4 regions of the Eggerthella sp. AM16-19 genome follow, and region 1 is predicted to be linked to each of the others. Evidence: predicted binding sites of a transcription regulator. Region 1 holds the regulator's gene; each other region holds the start of a gene.
The links. The regulator HrcA, encoded in region 1, represses chaperone genes, less so after heat shock. The targets are predictions, from matches to a motif close to TNTTAGCANNCNNNNNNNNNGNNTGCTAANA.
Positions count from the first base shown of each region.

Region 2: htpG (molecular chaperone HtpG) is a predicted target of HrcA. The motif match lies at 1,464-1,494, and genes of this name have one in related genera.
Region 3: DW178_RS07960 (ATP-dependent Clp protease ATP-binding subunit) is a predicted target of HrcA. The motif match lies at 1,704-1,734, and genes of this name have one in related genera.
Region 4: DW178_RS08985 (co-chaperone GroES) is a predicted target of HrcA. The motif match lies at 1,505-1,535, and genes of this name have one in related genera.

Region 1 is NZ_QUCY01000001.1:129,236-133,667, forward strand. Features, by position in the region: gene dusB (tRNA dihydrouridine synthase DusB) at 1-17, shown strand, start outside; gene hemW (radical SAM family heme chaperone HemW) at 10-1,116, shown strand; gene hrcA (heat-inducible transcriptional repressor HrcA) at 1,233-2,249, shown strand; gene dnaJ (molecular chaperone DnaJ) at 2,300-3,421, shown strand; gene DW178_RS00670 (RsmE family RNA methyltransferase) at 3,666-4,432, shown strand, end outside.
Region 2 is NZ_QUCY01000019.1:26,997-31,428, forward strand. Features, by position in the region: gene htpG (molecular chaperone HtpG) at 1-1,298, opposite strand, end outside; gene DW178_RS08185 (PIN domain-containing protein) at 1,557-2,021, opposite strand; gene DW178_RS08190 (hypothetical protein) at 2,023-2,391, opposite strand; gene DW178_RS08195 (SGNH/GDSL hydrolase family protein) at 2,806-3,810, shown strand.
Region 3 is NZ_QUCY01000018.1:36,829-41,260, reverse strand. Features, by position in the region: gene lysS (lysine--tRNA ligase) at 1-47, shown strand, start outside; gene DW178_RS07965 (AI-2E family transporter) at 299-1,453, opposite strand; gene DW178_RS07960 (ATP-dependent Clp protease ATP-binding subunit) at 1,780-4,353, shown strand.
Region 4 is NZ_QUCY01000023.1:14,351-18,782, reverse strand. Features, by position in the region: gene DW178_RS08995 (sensor histidine kinase) at 1-493, shown strand, start outside; gene DW178_RS08990 (response regulator) at 497-1,357, shown strand; gene DW178_RS08985 (co-chaperone GroES) at 1,613-1,900, shown strand; gene groL (chaperonin GroEL) at 1,991-3,625, shown strand; gene DW178_RS08975 (type IV pilus twitching motility protein PilT) at 3,984-4,432, opposite strand, start outside.

The sequences.
Region 1 (4,432 bases):
CGGGAAGCCATGCATGATCCCTATCGCGCGCTGTACCTGCATCTGCCGTTTTGCGTGAAGCGTTGCAGCTATTGCGACTTCGCCACCGCCGCCGTGCCCGCCGAAAGCCCGCAAATCGACGAATACGTGGAAGATCTATGTCTGCAGATCCGCCGCAAGTCCAAAGAAGGGGAGCTCGGCGGCATCTCGACGGTGTATCTCGGCGGCGGCACCCCATCCCATGTGGGCATGCCGCGGCTGTCCATGTTGCTTTACACCCTGGGGCTTTCCATGCGCTTGGAGCCCGATGTGGAATGCACCATGGAGGCGAATCCCGAAAGCCTGACCTCTTCCATGGTGCGCGACATCTGGGCGCTTGGCGTGAACAGGCTCTCTATCGGCGTGCAAAGCTTCGATGACCACGTGCTCGGCATCTTGGGGCGCGCCCATGATGCGCAAGGAGCGAAGCGGGCCATCGCATGTGCGCGGGAACGGTTCGAGAACGTCAGCGTCGACCTGATGTGCGGCATTCCCGGTCAAAGCACTGAGTCGTTCGAGGATAGCGTTAAGACCGCCATCGATTGCGGGGTTTCCCACGTCAGCGTGTACCCACTCACCATCGAGCCGCATACGCCCTTCGATGCCATGGTCTTGTCCGGCCAGCTTGCAGAGCCCGACGACGATGTCGAGGCGGAGCATATGCAGGCGGCGGAGCGCATCCTCTCCCAGGCTGGATACGAGCGCTACGAAGTGGCAAGCTATGCGAAGCCCGGGTTCGAGTGTCGTCACAACATCGCCTACTGGACCGGCGTTCCTTATCTGGGTCTGGGGCGCAGCGCGGCCAGCATGACGCAGAACGCCGAGCGGCGCATGCGCATCCAAGATGGTCAGGTCACCGATGACCTCGACGCTGGGGAAATGGCTGCCGAGGACATGATGCTGGGCATGCGCATGTCGCGCGGCATCTCCGATGATCTGGTGCAGCGGGCTGCACAGCTGCTGCCGAAAACCTCTGAGACGCTCGACGCGCTCGCCGAGCAGGGGCTGTGCGAGCACGTTGACGGGCGTTGGAGGCCGACCGAGCGTGGGTGGTTGTGCGGTAATCAGCTGTACGGCGCTCTGTTCGATCTAGCGTAAGGGGGTGTCTGTTTCTTACGATTCGGTGCAATATTTAGCACTCCCACCATCTCGCTGCTAATATTTAGTGTTACGAATTGGTTATACCGTAGTGGGTGAAAGGATGGTGGGGAAACGTGCTTTCGGATAGGCGTCAAAAAGTGCTTGCAGCGCTCATCGAGGAATACGTCGCGCGCGCTCTGCCGGTAGGTTCGCGCACGCTTACCGAACGTTATCAGCTCGGCGTAAGCCCTGCGACCGTGCGCAACGAGCTTTCGGTTCTCGAGGACGGGGGCTATATCGCCCAGCCGCATACCTCTGCAGGCAGGATCCCCACCGATCAAGGCTACCGCGCCTTCGTCGACGATCTGCTTTCCCAGGAAGGCGGCGAACAAGAGGACGAACGTTGCCAGGAAGCGGCCGACAAGCTCAGGAAAAGCGCTTCGGAGCTTGATGACCTGGTCGAGCAGACCTCCGAAGCCCTGACGCGCCTTACCGACTGCCTGTCCATCGTGCTCGCTCCGTCGGTGCTCGATCTGCACATCAAGCAGCTTTCGCTTATCTCCCTAACGCCCACCAACGCGCTTGTCGTGGTGGTCACCGAAGACGGCCAGGTGTTTAACCGCCATATGGATTTCGCCGAAGAGGTGTCCAGCGACGAGCTGGCGCGCGTGCAGCATCTGCTCAACGAGGTGTTCGGCGGCAACACGCTGCACGATATCGAGCACGGATTGGGCAGGGGCATGTCGGAGGCGTTCGCCGACCCGCTCGTGCGCATGGCGCTCGACGAGGTGCTCTCATGCCTGCGGGAAGGCGAGGGGTCTCGTGCCCACAGCCTTGGGTTCAGCTCGCTTTTGTCGCAGCCCGAGTTCAGCCAATCGGAAGCGGTGCTTCCCGTCATGCAGGTGCTCGAGGACGACACGGTGTTGCTGCACATCCTTGACGACACAGCATGTCAAACCGATGGCAGGCCCACGGTGCGCATCGGCTCGGAGAATCAAGCCTCCCAGCTGTCCGGCGTTTCGGTTGTGGCCAGCCGCTACGGCCGCGGCGATTCCGCCGGCGTGGTGGCGGTCATCGGCCCTACGCGCATGGACTATTCGAAGGTATTACGCGCGGTCCGCATCGCGGGCACCGCGCTCGGTGATTTGTAGGAACCCGGCAGGATAGCCCGCTGGGGAATGGAAAGGTGGATACGGCCAACATGGCGAAGGACTTGTACGAAGTTCTCGGCGTCTCCCGTGATGCCACGGAGGCGGATATCAAGAAGGCGTTTCGTCGCAAGGCGCGTGAATTGCACCCTGACGTGAACAAGGCCCCCGATGCCGAGGACCAGTTCAAAGAGCTCAACGAAGCTTACGACGTGCTCAGCGACGCGAACAAGCGCGCGCAGTACGATCGGTTCGGCACCGTTTCCGGCGCGGCTGGTGGCGGCAGCGGCTATGTCGACTTCGACGATCTGTTCGGCGGCGGGTTCGGCGATATCTTCAGCAGCTTCTTCGGCGGCGGTGGCGCTGGCGGTGCCCGTCAGCAGCGCACTGATGGACGCGATATGGGCGTCGGCCTGCGTTTGACCCTCGAAGAGGTCGCTACCGGCGCCAAGAAGGAGATCGTCTACGATCGCCTGGCCCCGTGCGCCGATTGCGATGGTACGGGCATGGCCGAAGGCGGCAAGCAGGTCACCTGCCCCGAATGCGGCGGCAAGGGTCGTGTGGTCACCGTGCAGCATACCTTCTTGGGCGATATGCAGACGGCAACCACCTGCAGCAAGTGCAACGGCACCGGTCAAACCATCGACAACCCGTGCCCCGAATGCGACGGCCAAGGCCGCGTGCCCGACCGCCAGCGCGTCACGGTGGAGGTACCTGTCGGCATCCGCGATTCCCAGCAGCTGCGCCTTACCGGTTTTGGCGAGGCGGGTCTGCGTGGAGCGGCTTCTGGCGACCTTATCGTCACGTGCCGCGTCCAACCGCATGAGTTCTTCGAGCGCGACGGCGACGACCTGCATTGCCGTGCCAACGTGTCCATCGTTCAGGCAACGCTCGGCTCCGAAATCGAGGTCGACGGCATCTTCGAAGACGAGAAGGTCAAGGTCCGCATCCCCGAAGGCCTGCAAAACGATCAGATCGTGCGCGTGAAGGGCTTCGGCATGCCGCGCTTCCGCAGCGAGGCACGTGGCGATATGTACGTCCATGTCACCGTGGCGGTTCCGAAGAAGGTCACGAAGAAGCAGCGAGAGCTGCTCGAACAGCTCGCCCACGAAATGGGCGAGGATGTGGCAGAAGCTCGTACGCCGCTGCAAAAGCTGCGCGACAAGTTCAACTAGATCGCTTACCCGTTCGGCATTCGAGCGGGTAAGCTTGTGCTCGACGCTTTGCGCAATCGCGTTCGAACGGTTGCGCAAAGCGTTTTCGTTCCGGTGCGCGTCCCGTTCAACCGTTCGGCCGCTCAATCGGCGGCGCTTTCGGGTGCTGATCGGTCGCGCTGCCTCTTTTGAGCGGTGTTAGGCAACCGAACCGGAAATGCCCGTAAGTGCTCCATAAGCCCTCTGCTCTCAGATAAGGATTCCCGTGTCGCTCCCTCAGTTTTTCCTTGATGAACAGGTTTTGGCCGATGAGGTCCAGGAACAGTTCCCGCTGGCGCTTTCGCGCGATGATGCGAAGCATGCCAAGGTATTGCGCCTTGACCCCGGAGAGCATATCGCCGTGGTGGATGCGGCGCAGGATTATTTCGAATGCGAGATCAGGTCCTTCGATGGCGCCACGCCCATCGTCGCCATCTCGGGGCATCTTGATGCCCAACCGCTTGCTGCACACGTCTGCCTTGTGCAGGGCCTTGCCAAGGGCGACAAAATGGAAACGGTCATCCGCCACGCTACCGAGCTGGGCGTTTCCGAGTTCATTCCTTTCGCCGCCTCAAGAAGCATTATGAAGGTCGATGCGAGGAAAGCCGCGTCCAAAACCGAGCGATGGCAAGCAATCGCGAAAAGCGCCGCCATGCAATCGGGGCAAACCCACCTTGCCCACGTGCATCAGCCTATGAAGCTTGCGCAGCTGAAAGAGGCGCTTGGGGCCTTCGACGCCGTCGTCGTGTGCTGGGAGGAAGCGCCCGGCACCGCACTGCTGCGCGACGCCCTCCGCCCGGCTGTCCTCAGTGCATCAGCAGGCCATTTTGCGCGAATCGCGGTCGTGGTGGGCCCCGAAGGCGGGCTTGCCCAAGAAGAGGTGGACGCAATCTTGGGATGCAATGCTAACGCGAACATGGTATCGCTCGGGTCCTCGATCCTGCGCACGGAAACCGCCGGTATCGTGGCGCCCGCTTTGGTGCTGTACGAAAT
Region 2 (4,432 bases), on a different contig from region 1:
ATGGCCTCGAGGTACTCGGCCAGCGTGACCGTCTTCTGCTCCTTGGCGCTGTAGAACAGCAGCAGGTCGGCCAGCTCGTCTTTGAGCATGCCGTAGCTGGTGTAGATGCCGTACTCCAGGCCTCGGCCGAAGTCCTCGAAGAACTTCTCATAAGCGGCGCGATCGTTCTTCAGCATCTTCTTCAGCTCGCTCGTGACCTTCTTCTCCACCTTGCGGGCGATGGCGTGCAGCTGGTTGTTCTGCTGCAGCGTCTCACGCGAGATATTGAGCGTGAGGTCCTGGCTGTCCACGACGCCGCGGACGAAGTTGTAGTGGTCGGGCAGCAGGTCCTCGCACTTCTCCATGATCAGCACGTTGGAGCTGTACAGCTCCAGGCCCTTCTTGTAGTCCTTGCTGTACAGGTCGTACGGTGCACGGCCGGGGATGAACAGCAACGCGTCGTAGGACAGCGCTCCCTCGGCGTGGATGGAGAACGTGGCCGCCGGATCGGTGAAGTCGTGGAAGGTCTGCTTGTAGAACTCGTTGTACTCTTCCTGTTGTACGTCGGACTTGCTGCGCTTCCAGATCGGCACCATGGAGTTGATGGTCTCGACCTCGGTGTACTGCTCGTACTCGGGCTTGTAGTCGTCGCCGGCGTCCTCGGGCTTGGGCTTCTGGCGGGACTTCGAAACCTCCATGCGCACGGGGTAGCGCACGTAGTTGCTGTAACGCTTGATGAGGTCCTTCAGGCCGTACTCGCTGAGGAACTGGTCGAAGTTCTCCTCATCGGTGTTGTCCTTGAGGGTCAGGATGATGTCGGTGCCGTTGCCCTCGCGCTGGGCCTCCTCGATGGTGTAGCCCTCGACGCCGTCGGATTCCCAGGCCCAAGCCTGGGCGCTGCCGTAGGCCTTCGACACCACGCGCACGGACTTCGCCACCATGAACGCGCTGTAGAAGCCCACGCCGAACTGGCCGATGATATCGACGTCATCGCCTTGCTGCTCGGCGTTCTCCTGCTTGAAGGCCATGGAATCGGAATGGGCGATGGTGCCCAGGTTGCGGTCCAGGTCCTCCTGCGTCATGCCGATGCCGTTGTCGGACACGGTGATGGTGCGGGCGTCCTTGTCGAAGGCGACGTCGATGCCGAGCTGGTCCTTCGTCAGCTGGATGCTGGAGTCGGTGAGGCTTTTGAAGTACAGCTTGTCGACGGCGTCCGATGCGTTGGAGATGAGCTCGCGCAGGAAGATCTCGCGATTGGTGTAGATGGAGTTGATCATCAGGTCGAGCAGCTTCTTGCTCTCTGTCTTGAACTTGCGCATGTGCGGCGCTTCCTTTCCGTTCGTGCTTCGATGCTGAGGGACCGGCCGCGCGGTGCGGGGACGTTTCGTCCACCTGGTGAAACGCAGGCTTGCGGCGCCCGCCCGCAGACGGGGCGCCAGGCCGTGCATGCCCCGGCGAATGAAACGCCCCGCAGATGCGGGGCGCGTTAGCAGTCTCACAGCTTGAGTGCTAATTTCGATTGTAGTCTGGCACTTGGGAGTGTCAAGTGACAGGAAGGTGACAGCGGGAAGGCTTCGCTAAATCTCGATTTGCGTGTAGTCCAGATCGCGGTTCTCGCACAGCCATTCGAACATGCCCGACACGTTCGTGACCTTGACCAGGCCGTTTCCTAGGCCGTCCGGTTCGTGCGTGAGCAGGAAGTCCGCCCGCAGGTCGATGGCGGCGTTGACCATGAGCTGGCCTTCTGGGTTTTGCCCCGACGAGGCCAGCATGCGGTCGACGTTGGCCGCGGTGAAATCCGCCACCTGCACGAAGGTGCGCAGGCCGCGGATGCGCTCCATGGCGCGCGGCAGCAGCTCGGGCTTGCCGCCCTCGGAGAGCAGGTAGACGAGGTCGACCACCTGCGGGGCGGTGACCCACAGGTCGAACTCGCCCACGCGGCCGGCCACCATGAGCATGCGCGTTTGATGGTAGAACGGTTGGCGCTCGTTCATGAAGTCCATGACGACTTCGGTACCAAGCAGGACACGGGCCTGAGGCATGCTAGATCACCCCCCGCGAGGAGAATCGCGCGGCGCGGGCGATGGCCGCAAGGTCCGGGCCGTCGGGCGGCAGGTCGCCGTGCTCGAAAGCGCTGTCGACCAGCGCCGAGGGCGCTTCATCGGCGACATCGGATGTGCCGCCGGATACGGGTTCGGAGAGGGAATCGACGAACTCCACGGCGTTATCCCAGGCCGCTTCGTCCTCCGCCGCCACGATGCCCGTGAGAAACGACGCGTCGCCGTTCTCGATGAGCTTGTCGTACATGCGGTTGATGGCCTGGGAGGCCGTGAGGCCTTCCCGCTGCAGCACAAGACCGCCGCGGCGCTTCTTGCCGGGCGCCATGCGGCCGGTGACCATTGCCTCGCCCATTGCAACCTCCGATCGTCCCGCTTCGCTGCACGGGGAAACGGGCGGACGGCCGCTTGACCGGCCTTTGCTCCCCGCAGCGATTACCAGCGTTGCTCCGGGCTCCGCCGGCGCAACTTGTGTGAGTGCGTGGTTCGTATTATTGTACAACGTTTTACGTACAACGTCAAGAGAACAGACTGCGACATTCACTGGTTGCACACAAGTTTTTATGCGGTTCACCTGGGGTTATCCTGATGGCGAAGGCGGCGCGGGCGAAGGACTGGATGAGCCGGGAAGGTCCGCCCGGGATTCGACCTTACATAGACTGTTAACAGAGCCTGCGCGAGGTTTTGCTACCATGTGCTACTGGACGAAAGCAGCCTGACGCGCGACGCCGGGACGCGATTACGAATGACGTAAGGAAGGCGGTCGGGCATGCCCGCGAAAACGTTCTCCATCATGGGCGATTCCATCAGCACCTTCGAGGGGTGCGTGCCCGATGGCTACACGCTGTTCTACAACGACGAGCGCTTGGAGCGATCCGGAGTGCTGCGCCCCGAGGACACGTGGTGGTCGCACGCGGTGCGTGGGCTCGGCGGAACCGTGCTTGCCGATAGCGCCTGGTCAGGCAGCATGGTCGAGGGCGCGGGCTTCCCCGCCGCCAGCAGCCCCGAACGCGCAGCCGCCCTGCTGGGACCCGACGGCCAGGCACCGGATGCGGTGCTCGTGTTCATCGGCATCAACGACTACGGCTGGGGTGGCGCCGAGGCGCAGGCCGCCGGCCGCAGCCACGCCATGCCGCGCTGCATCGATCCGGAAAGCGTTCCCGAGCAGATAGCCGGCGCCGCGCCCGCCGACGCCGTGGAACATTTCGGCGCGGCATACCGAACCATGTTGCGCAACATCCGCGCGGCCGCCCCTAATGCCGCGGTGTATTGCATCACGCTGCTGCCCGGTCGCACGCATGGCATTGACCATCCCGAGTTCTGCTACCGTCTGCGCGGTCGTCATCTGGACGAATACAACGCCGCCATCCGCGAGGCTGCTGCGGCCGAAGGCTGCCGCGTCGCCGACGTGCGAGCGTTCGGTCGCGACTATGACTCGCTTGAGGGCACGCACCCCACGAATCTGGGCATGCGCCAGTTCGCCAGCATGGTAGTGCACGCGATGCAGCTGGCAGACTCGGCGGAAGCGAGCTCGGCGAGCGCGAACGGGGGACGGAGGTGCGTTCGCGATGTGGGGGACGCGAACGTGGCGGAAGCGGATGCGGCGGAAGGCATCACCGTCGGGGCGCAGCCCGAAATCGCCAACCCCGCGCTTGACCTGCGGGATTTCTGCGGCGCGCCCGAGAGCGCGCAGCTCTGCGATGCGCCCACCTGCATCGGCTGCCCCCACGCCGCCAACACCGGCAACCAATGGCTGTGCAGGTGCCTGAAGTAGACGGCACATCTCGACGATGTGTGCATATCCGGCAGGACACGCTAAAGAATCTCGCAGCTAACGCAAGAGCGGGGTTCTAGGCGGTGTCGTAGGCTATCGTCGGCATCCCTTACACGTGCTCTGGTAACGCCCGAGCAGAGTTCTGGGTGGTTTCGCGGGCTACACGATGTTCATCCAGCGCTCGGCGGCCGAACGCACGAGCAAAGTTCTGGGCGGTTTCGTAGGCCCATCACGCCGTTTTTAGCGCGGTCCGAGGTCCGACATAACGCCCGAGCTAAGTTCTGGGCGGTTTCGCAGGCTGCGGAACAGGGCACCGACGATGTGAATGCTTCTGACCTGGGGTTATACCGTAGACATCGACGCGAATCGCGGCGAGGAACCGAAATAACCGCCCAGAACCCCGGAAGGGCGTCAAATTCGAGCCCGTTTTCCTGCAAAACCGCCCAGAACCCGGGGGGTCGATACCTGGAGGGTCGCCGCAGTCTGCGCCAGCACAGGGCGGCGCGAACCGCGGCGTCGCGGCGGGATAACCGCCCAGAACCGGAAGGCGCGGCACCAGAGCGATGCCGAAACGCCGTAACGGGGGCACGGCACCAGAGCGAGGGTCACGCTCATTGCAGTC
Region 3 (4,432 bases), on a different contig from region 1:
TGCTTATGGTCTCCGGCCGCATCCCGGCCGGCGCTAAGCTGTACTAAGCTGCGCATCGTCGCATAAACACACGAAGGCCCGCCTGGGTGATCCCGGGCGGGCCTTCGTTGTTTGGCGGCAGATCGGTTGGGGAGGGGTGGTGCTCGGACGATCCGAGCTTAGCGGATGGGAAAGCGTTAAGGCCTACGGTCTACGAAGGGTCTCTTGGGAATCGCGCCTACCCGGTTATCGTGAAGGGCAAGACGGAACAGGGCACGGGGTACCCGATGCGCCCTGCTCCTTGCCCCGCTCAACGTCGCTACGCCGAATGCGTCTGTTGCGATACGGCCCCGTCTTCAGGCCCCAATTCGTTTTCCGCGTCCTGTTGCGCGAAATGCTCCATGGCAAGCGTTCGAAGCGTGGAGATGACGGGCACGCCCAGAAGCACGCCTAGAAGGCCGAACAGCGACCCGCCCGCGATCACGGCCACGAACACCCAGATGCTCGGCAGGCCCACCGACTGTCCCACCACGTTCGGGTAGATGAGATGTCCCTCGATTTGCTGGAGGATCACCAAGAACACGATGAACTGCAGGGCTTGAACGGGGTCTTGCGACAGGATCATCGCCGCACCCATGATGCCGCCTATCCATGCGCCGGCGAACGGGATGAGCGACGACACGCCCACGATAAGGCCGATGGAAGCCGCATAGGGGAACTGCAGGATGGTGCCGCCGATGGCGCACAGGGCACCCAAGATGACCGCCTCGATGCATTGCCCGCGGATGAAGCGCGAGAAGCAGTCGTTGGTGATGCTGCATGCGTGCAGCACGCGGCGGCGCAGGTCCTCGCCGGGGATGAAGCTGGCCGCGCGCATGGCGCCGGCGTGCACGCGGTCCTTGTCGAGCAGCAGGTACAGCGCGAACACCATGCCCAGTAGGATCGAAAGCGTCAGATGGGCCACCTCGCCGCTGGTCTGCGCCACGATGCGCAGCGCCTGGTCGGTGCCGCCCATGGCGTCCAGGGCCTTTTGCCCGATGGAGTTCCAGGTGGCGTTGTCCAAGATCGGGATGGCCTGCGCACCGGGAAGGTTCGCGATGGCCTGCGACGCCATGGCCGCAGCTTCCGATATGCCGGTGATGATGGCGGCGCCCGCGGATTTGAACTCGCCGCCCACGAACGAGGTCAGCGCCGCAAGCGCCAAGGTGACGGCGGTGATCGCCAGGATGACGCAGATGGGGCGGCGCGTCTTGATTGCGAGCGTGTTGTTGGTATGGGGGAACCAGCGCGATTCAAGCGCCGCCGCTATGAAGTTCAGCAGATATGCCAGCACCGCGCCGATGGCCAGGGGCTCAAGGGCGGACCAGACGGTTGATAGGATGGAACATAGGTCGTCGAATCGGGCGACTGCCAGCGCCGCCACGGCAAGGGCGGCAACAAGGATAAGGGCGTAGCGTATGGTGTGCCTGTTCATGCGATCCTGTCGGTTGAAGGGGGATGGGCCGCGCTGCTGCGCGTTTCGCAACCAGTATAAGCGTGTGCATCGGTCAAGGCGCCGTGTTTGCGCGCTTGTCGACCTTTCGTGAAGAACCGCTTGCGGAATCCGGGTGAAAAGGGGCAAAAGGGGTCTAAAAGCGCTTCCGGTGTGTGCGGATTGCACGTAGCGGGGGCAACGGGCGTTGTGCGGCTCCGGGCTACTTTATTATGTATACGATACGTAAACGGCTTAGCAGTCCATTGACGGGAGTGCTAACATGAACAACCGAGACCATAATCATATGCCGCGAGAATCGAGGCTTCATGTCATTTGAGAAGTTCACGGACAAGGCGCGCAAGGTGCTCGTCTTGGCCCAGGACGAGGCACGCGCTCTGCATCAGCCCTATGTGGGCACCGAGCATATCCTGCTGGGCCTCATCCAGGAAAAGGATGGCCTTGCCGCCCAGGCCCTCGAGCGCCTGGGCGTGGCCTATGACGCCGTGGTGAAGGGCATCCGCGAGGTGGCCTCCATCGACGAGGGCGCCGACGTGTCCGGCCATCTTTCGTTCACGCCGCGCGTCAAGCGCGTGCTCGAGAATAGCTTGCGCGAGGCCATGCAGATGGGGCAGAGCTACATCTCCACCGAGCATCTGCTGCTCGGCATCGTGCGCGAGAACGAGGGCACGGCGCTCGACGTGCTCTCGCGCTTGGGCGTGAAGGGCGACGACATCCGCACCGCGCTCAACGATTTGGTGGGCCAAAGCCCCGTGTACGCGGGCCGCAACCCCTTCGAGGCGGCCGGCACCGTGCCCGACAGCGCCCTGAAGGAGTTCGGCACCGACCTTACGCAGAAGGCGCGCGACGGCAAGCTCGACCCGGTCATCGGCCGCGCCGGCGAGATCGAGCGCGTCATGCAGATCCTCTCCCGCCGCCAGAAGAACAACCCGCTGCTCATCGGCGAGCCCGGCGTCGGCAAGACCGCCGTGGCCGAGGGTCTGGCGCAGCTCATCGTGTCCAACCAGGTTCCCGATATCCTGCGCGGCAAGCGCCTGCTCACGCTCGACGTGTCTGCCCTTGTGGCCGGCAGCAAGTACCGCGGCGAGTTCGAGGACCGCTTGAAGAAGTGCATCAAGGAGGTCAAGGACGCCGGCGACATCATCTTGTTCATCGATGAGATGCACACGCTTATCGGCGCGGGTTCTGCCGAGGGCTCCATTGATGCCGCCGCCATCCTCAAGCCGCCGCTGTCGCGTGGCGAGATCCAGGTCATCGGCGCTACCACCGTCGACGAATATCGCAAGCACCTGGAAAAGGACAGCGCCCTCGAGCGCCGTTTCCAGCCCATCACGGTCGGTGAGCCCAACGAGGAGCAGGCCCTGCGCATCATGGAGGGGCTGCGCGACCGCTATGAGGCGCATCATCAGGTGCATTTCACCGACGAGGCGCTTCAGGCCGCCGTCACGCTGTCGGACCGCTATATCCAGGACCGTTTCCTGCCCGACAAGGCCATCGACGTCATGGACGAGGCGGGCGCCCGCATGCGCATCCGCAACATGACCTTGCCCGACGAGCTGCGCGAGATGGACGACAAGCTGCGCCAGATCCGCTCCGATAAGGACAAGGCCATCGCCGAGCAGGATTTCGAGCGCGCCGCCAAGCTGCGCGACCAGGAGTCCGCTGTGAAAGACGAGCGCGCCGCGGCCGAGAAGAAGTGGGCCGAAGATTCCCAGAAATCGGTGCATCAGGTAACGGCGCAGGACATCGCCGACGTCGTCTCCATGACCACCGGCGTGCCCGTGTCCAACCTCACCGAGGCCGAAACCGAGAAGCTGCTGCGCATGGAGGGCGTGCTGCACGAGCGCGTCATCGGCCAGGAAGAGGCCGTGACTGCGCTGTCGAAGGCCATCCGCCGCAGCCGCGCCGGTTTGAAGGATCCCAAGCGCCCCGCCGGCAGCTTCATCTTCCTGGGCCCGTCGGGCGTGGGCAAGACCGAGCTGTCCAAGGCGCTCGCCGAGTTCCTGTTCAGCTCCGAGGACGCGCTCATCAGCTTCGACATGTCCGAGTACATGGAGAAGCACTCCGTCAGCCGTCTGGTCGGCTCGCCTCCGGGCTATGTGGGATTCGACGAGGGCGGCCAGCTCACGAAGGCCGTGCGTCAGCGTCCGTATTCGGTGGTGCTGTTCGACGAGATCGAGAAGGCGCACCCCGACGTGTTCAACATCCTGCTGCAGATCCTGGAGGAAGGCCGTCTGACCGACGCCCAGGGCCGCACGGTCGATTTCCGCAACACGGTCATCATCATGACGTCCAACGTCGGCGCACGCGAGATCTCCGCGCCCACCACGCTCGGCTTCAGCCCCGAGGGCAAGGCCGGCCTTTCCGACAAGGAGATCAAGTCCCGCGTCATGGGCGAGGTGAAGAAGCTGTTCAGGCCAGAGTTCTTGAACCGTATCGATGAGATCATCGTGTTCAAGTCCTTGATGCAGGAGCAGATCGTCGAAATCGCCAAGCTCATGGTGGCCGACCTGCGCGAGCGCCTGATCGCCCAGAACATGACCATCAACCTTACCGATGATGCCTACAAGCTCATCGCGAAGGAAGGCACCGATGCCGCCTATGGTGCTCGTCCGTTGCGCCGCGCCATCCAGCGCCTGCTGGAAGACCCGCTGTCCGAAGAGCTGCTCGAGGGCAAGTGGACGTCGGGCTCGGTCATCCAGGCAAACGTTTCCGAGGACGGCGAGAGCCTTGCGTTCGTCCCCGGCACGGGCTCCATCCCTGCGCCGCGCAAGCACGATAACATCGCGCGCGACGCCGAGCTTCTGCTCACGAACTTCGATCTGGGCCACGCCGGCGTCTCCGGATCGGGCGGGTCGGCAAGCGGCGGCGCTGCGGATTAAAGTTCTGGTTGCTCCCGCTGCGCTCCGCTTGGGCCGGCTGGGGAAAGCCTGCCACGCGCACTTTTTCCATACAGCGCGT
Region 4 (4,432 bases), on a different contig from region 1:
CCGCTCTATGATCGGCGTGCTGCGCCACGGCGACGACGCGGCCGAGACCATGCCCGCCGCGGGAACGAACCAGGTGGACGAGCTGGAGTCGTATCTGCGCGGCGCCGGCCTGGACGTGACGCTCGATATGGCGGCGTATGATCGAGCCCGCGTGCCCGCGCACGTCGACATGGCGCTGTTCACCGTGGCGCGCGAGGCGTGCACGAACGCGGTTCGGCATGCGCGGGCGCAGCGCGTGTCGCTGCGGTTCGCGGTGGAGGACGGCGCGGCCACGCTGTCCGTGATCGACGACGGCGCCGGCTGCGGCGCGGCGGCGCAGCCGGCAGATATGGCCGCCCCCCAGCTGCCGCGGGCGGCCGATGGCGCGGGCCACGGCGTGGCGGGCATGGCCGAGCGCATCCACGTGCTCGGCGGGTCGTTCTCGGCAGGCGATGGCGAAAACGGCGGGTTTTGCGTGCGCGCGAGCATCCCGCTTCGCGGAACGGAGGCATAGCGAATGGAACAGACGCTCGACGGCGAAGGCGCGGCAAACGCATCCTCGCAGGCGGCCAACCTGGCAACCCCGGCAAACTCGGCAGGCCCGGCCAACCCGGCAACCCCGGCCAGTGAGTCCGGCACCTCCCCGCAGGCGGCCAATCCCGCCAGTATAGCGAGCACCCTTTTGCAGGCGGCGGGTGCGAAGCGTCCCGTGCGCGTGCTAGTGGCCGACGATCAGGACCTGGTGCGCAGCGGCTTCCGCATGATCTTGTCGTCCTACGACGGCATCGAGGTGGTGGGCGAGGCGCGCGACGGCGATCAGGCGGTGCAGCTTGCCGAGCGCCTGCGCCCCGACGTGGTGCTCATGGACATCCGCATGCCGCGCGTCAACGGCATCGATGCCACGCGCGCCATCCGCTCCAACGCCGCCCTCCAGGACGTGCAGGTGCTCATCCTCACCACGTTCGACCTGGACGAATACGTGTACGACGCGCTGTCGGCGGGCGCCGGCGGCTTCCTCCTCAAAGACGCCGAGCCCGACGAGATCGCATCGGCGGTGCGCGTGGTGGCGGCGGGCGAGGCGCTCATCGAGCCGTCCATCACGCGCCGGCTCATCGAGACGTTCGTGGCGGCGCGCCCGGGCGTGCCCGCGGGCGCCGCGGCACGCGGCATCGACCAGCTCACCGATCGCGAGCGCGAGATCCTCACGCTGGTCGCGCGCGGCCTTAACAACGACCAGATCGGCGAGCGCCTGTTCATCAGCCCCGCAACGGTCAAGACGCACCTCGCGCGCATCATGGCCAAGCTCGATGCGCACGACCGCGCGCAGCTGGTGGTGCGCGCCTACGAGAGCGGGTTGGTGAAGCCCGGCGTGATGTGAAAGCTGGCGAAAAGGGGGAGCGTCGGCGGCTATCGGCTGCCGGCGCTCCTTCTGTCTTATGCGCTTGCGCAAGAACTTTTCGGAGCGTGCCATAAATCACCGTAATCCACTTGCAATCGGACGGTCGGCTGCTATAGTAGGCAATGTGTTTAGCACTCGTTACCAAAGAGTGCTAGCACTCAGAAACACAGAGTGGTTAAATAACGGGTATGCGAAACCAATCTCGCGTAATCGATGCGAAAGGAAGGCAGCGTTATGAATCTTAAACCCCTGGGCGACCGCGTTATCGTGAAGGCTGACGAAGCTGAGGAGACCACGGCTTCCGGTCTGTTCATCGCATCCGAGGCCAAGGAAAAGCCTCAGAGCGGCGTCGTTCTGGCAGTCGGCGCTGGCAAGCCCGATAAGGACGGCAACCTGGTTCCCGTTCCCGTGAAGGTCGGCGACAAGGTCGTCTACGGCAAGTTCGGCGGCCAGGAGATCAAGGTCGACGGCGAGGACCTGCTCATCCTCCGTGCCGACGATCTGTACGGCGTCTTCGAATAAGTTCCGATCGTTTCACCTCGTCAGTAAACATGGGCCTGCGCCCGGTATCTTGGAACCGCGCGCAGGCCGCATTCGAAAGGAAGCTTTAGAATGGCTAAGGATATCAAATTCGAGGCTGATGCCCGCAGCGCTCTGGCCGCAGGCGTCAACAAGCTGGCAAACGCCGTCAAGGTCACGCTCGGCCCCAAGGGCCGTTACGTCGCCCTTGAGAAGTCCTTCGGCGCTCCGCTGATCACCAACGACGGCGTCACCGTCGCCAAGGAAGTCGAGCTGGAGGATCCGGTCGAGAACATGGGAGCCCAGCTCATCCGCGAGGCCGCTGTTAAGACCAACGACGTCGCCGGCGACGGTACCACCACCGCCACGCTGCTGGCCGACGTGATCGTCTCCGAGGGCCTGCGCAACGTCACCGCCGGCGCCGACGCCCTGGGCATCCGCCGCGGCATCCAGAAGGCGACCGACGCCGTGGTCGAGGCCATCAAGGCCGACGCCACCCCGGTTTCCACCACCGAGCAGATCACCAACGTCGGCACCATCTCCGCCGGCGACGCCGTGATCGGCGCCAAGATCGCCGAGGCCATGGACGCCGTGGGCAAGGACGGCGCCATCTCCGTCGAGGATTCCCAGACCTTCGGCCTGGACATGGACATCGTCGAGGGCATGCAGTACGAGCGCGGCTACATCAGCCCCTACATGGCCACCGACATGGAGAAGATGGAAGCCAACCTCTCCGACCCCTACATCCTGCTGACCGATCAGAAGATCTCCAACATCCAGGACATGGTCCCGCTGCTGGAGCAGATCATGAAGACCGGCCGTCCGCTGTTCATCGTCGCCGAGGACGTCGAGGGCGAGGCTCTGGCCACCATCCTGCTGAACAAGCTGCGCGGCACCTTCACCGCCGTGGCCATCAAGGCCCCGGGCTTCGGCGACCGCCGCAAGCGCATCCTCGAGGACATCGCCGCCGTCACCGGTGCGCAGGTCATCGACAAGGACTTCGGCATGACCCTGGCCGATGCCAAGATCGAGATGCTCGGCACCGCTAAGACCGTCAAGGTCACCAAGGACCGTGCCCTGATCGTGGACGGCGCCGGCGACAAGGCCGCCATCCAGGACCGCATCACCCACATCAAGAAGGAGCTGGAGCGCGTCGACTCCGACTTCGATCGCGACAAGCTCCAGGAGCGCCTGGCCAAGCTGTCCGGCGGCGTGGCCGTGCTGAAGGTGGGTGCTGCCACCGAGGCCGAGCTCAAGGAGAAGAAGTCCCGCATCGAGGACGCCCTGCAGGCTACCCGCGCTGCTGTCGAGGAGGGCATCGTCGCAGGCGGCGGTGTGGCTCTGATCAACGCCATCCCGGCTCTGGACACGCTCGAGATCACCGACGCTGACGAGAAGGTCGGCGTGGAGATCATCCGCAAGGCCATGGAGGCCCCCATGCGCGCCATCGCTCAGAACGCTGGCTTCGAGGGCTCCGTCATGGTCGACAAGGTCCGCCACATGGAGAAGGGCGAGGGCGTGAACTTCGCCGACGGCACCACCGGCAAGATGATCGAGATGGGCGTCAACGACCCCGTCAAGGTCACCCGCACGGCTCTGCAGTCCGCTGCTTCCGTGGCTGCCCTGATCCTCATCACCGAGTGCACCATCAACGAGATCCCGAAGGATCCCGATCCGGCGGCCGCTGCTGCTGCCGCAGGTGCAGCCGGTATGGGCGGCATGATGTAAGCAACAGGTTCATAAACCTTGCAGCAAAAGGGCCCGCTTCGGCGGGCCCTTTTCGCGTCTTGTGGGGAAGTCGCGGCGGCTGTCGCAGCCTCGATATGCGCAGCTGCGGTGTTAGGCGCGACCGCGGCGAAGATCGTCCCGGGCGCAGCCGCCGCGGCTTTCGCCTGGCGTATCGCGCTACGACCGGCGAGAACGCTCGCGTCGGGGAGTTCGAACCGTCTACTTAGGTTCCCCGGCCGGGCCCCGTCGTTTCCATTCGATCGTCGGAATGCAACAAAAACGCCCTCCTGCAGTTGCAGGAGGGCGTTTGCGGTCTTATATGCGGTTTGCTGGTCCCCTTACAGGCACTTGCCTGGCCTTACAAGCCTTCGGCCTGGAAACGGCGCAGGAGGGCTTCCTGATGGTGCGAGTACTGCAGCGCGACGTCCTTCGCCACCTTGCCCTCGCGCACGGCGTTGAACAGCGCCTGGTCCATGGTCTGCATGCCGGCGGCGCCGTTGGAGGCGATCACGGAGTCGATCTGGTAGGTCTTCTCTTCGCGGATGAGGTTGCGGATGGCGGTGTTCATGTGCATGACCTCGAACACGGGGATGGTGGTGCCGTCGAGTGCGGGGATGAGCATCTGGCTGACCGTGGCCTGCAGCACGAGCGACAGCTGGGTGCGGATCTGGCGCTGCTGGCTGGCGGGGAAGGCGTCGATCATGCGCTCGATGGTGTCGGCGGCGCTGGTGGTGTGCAGCGTGGAGAGCACCAGCTGCGTCATCTCGGCGGCGTTGATGGCGGTGCCGATGGTCTCGGCGTCGCGCA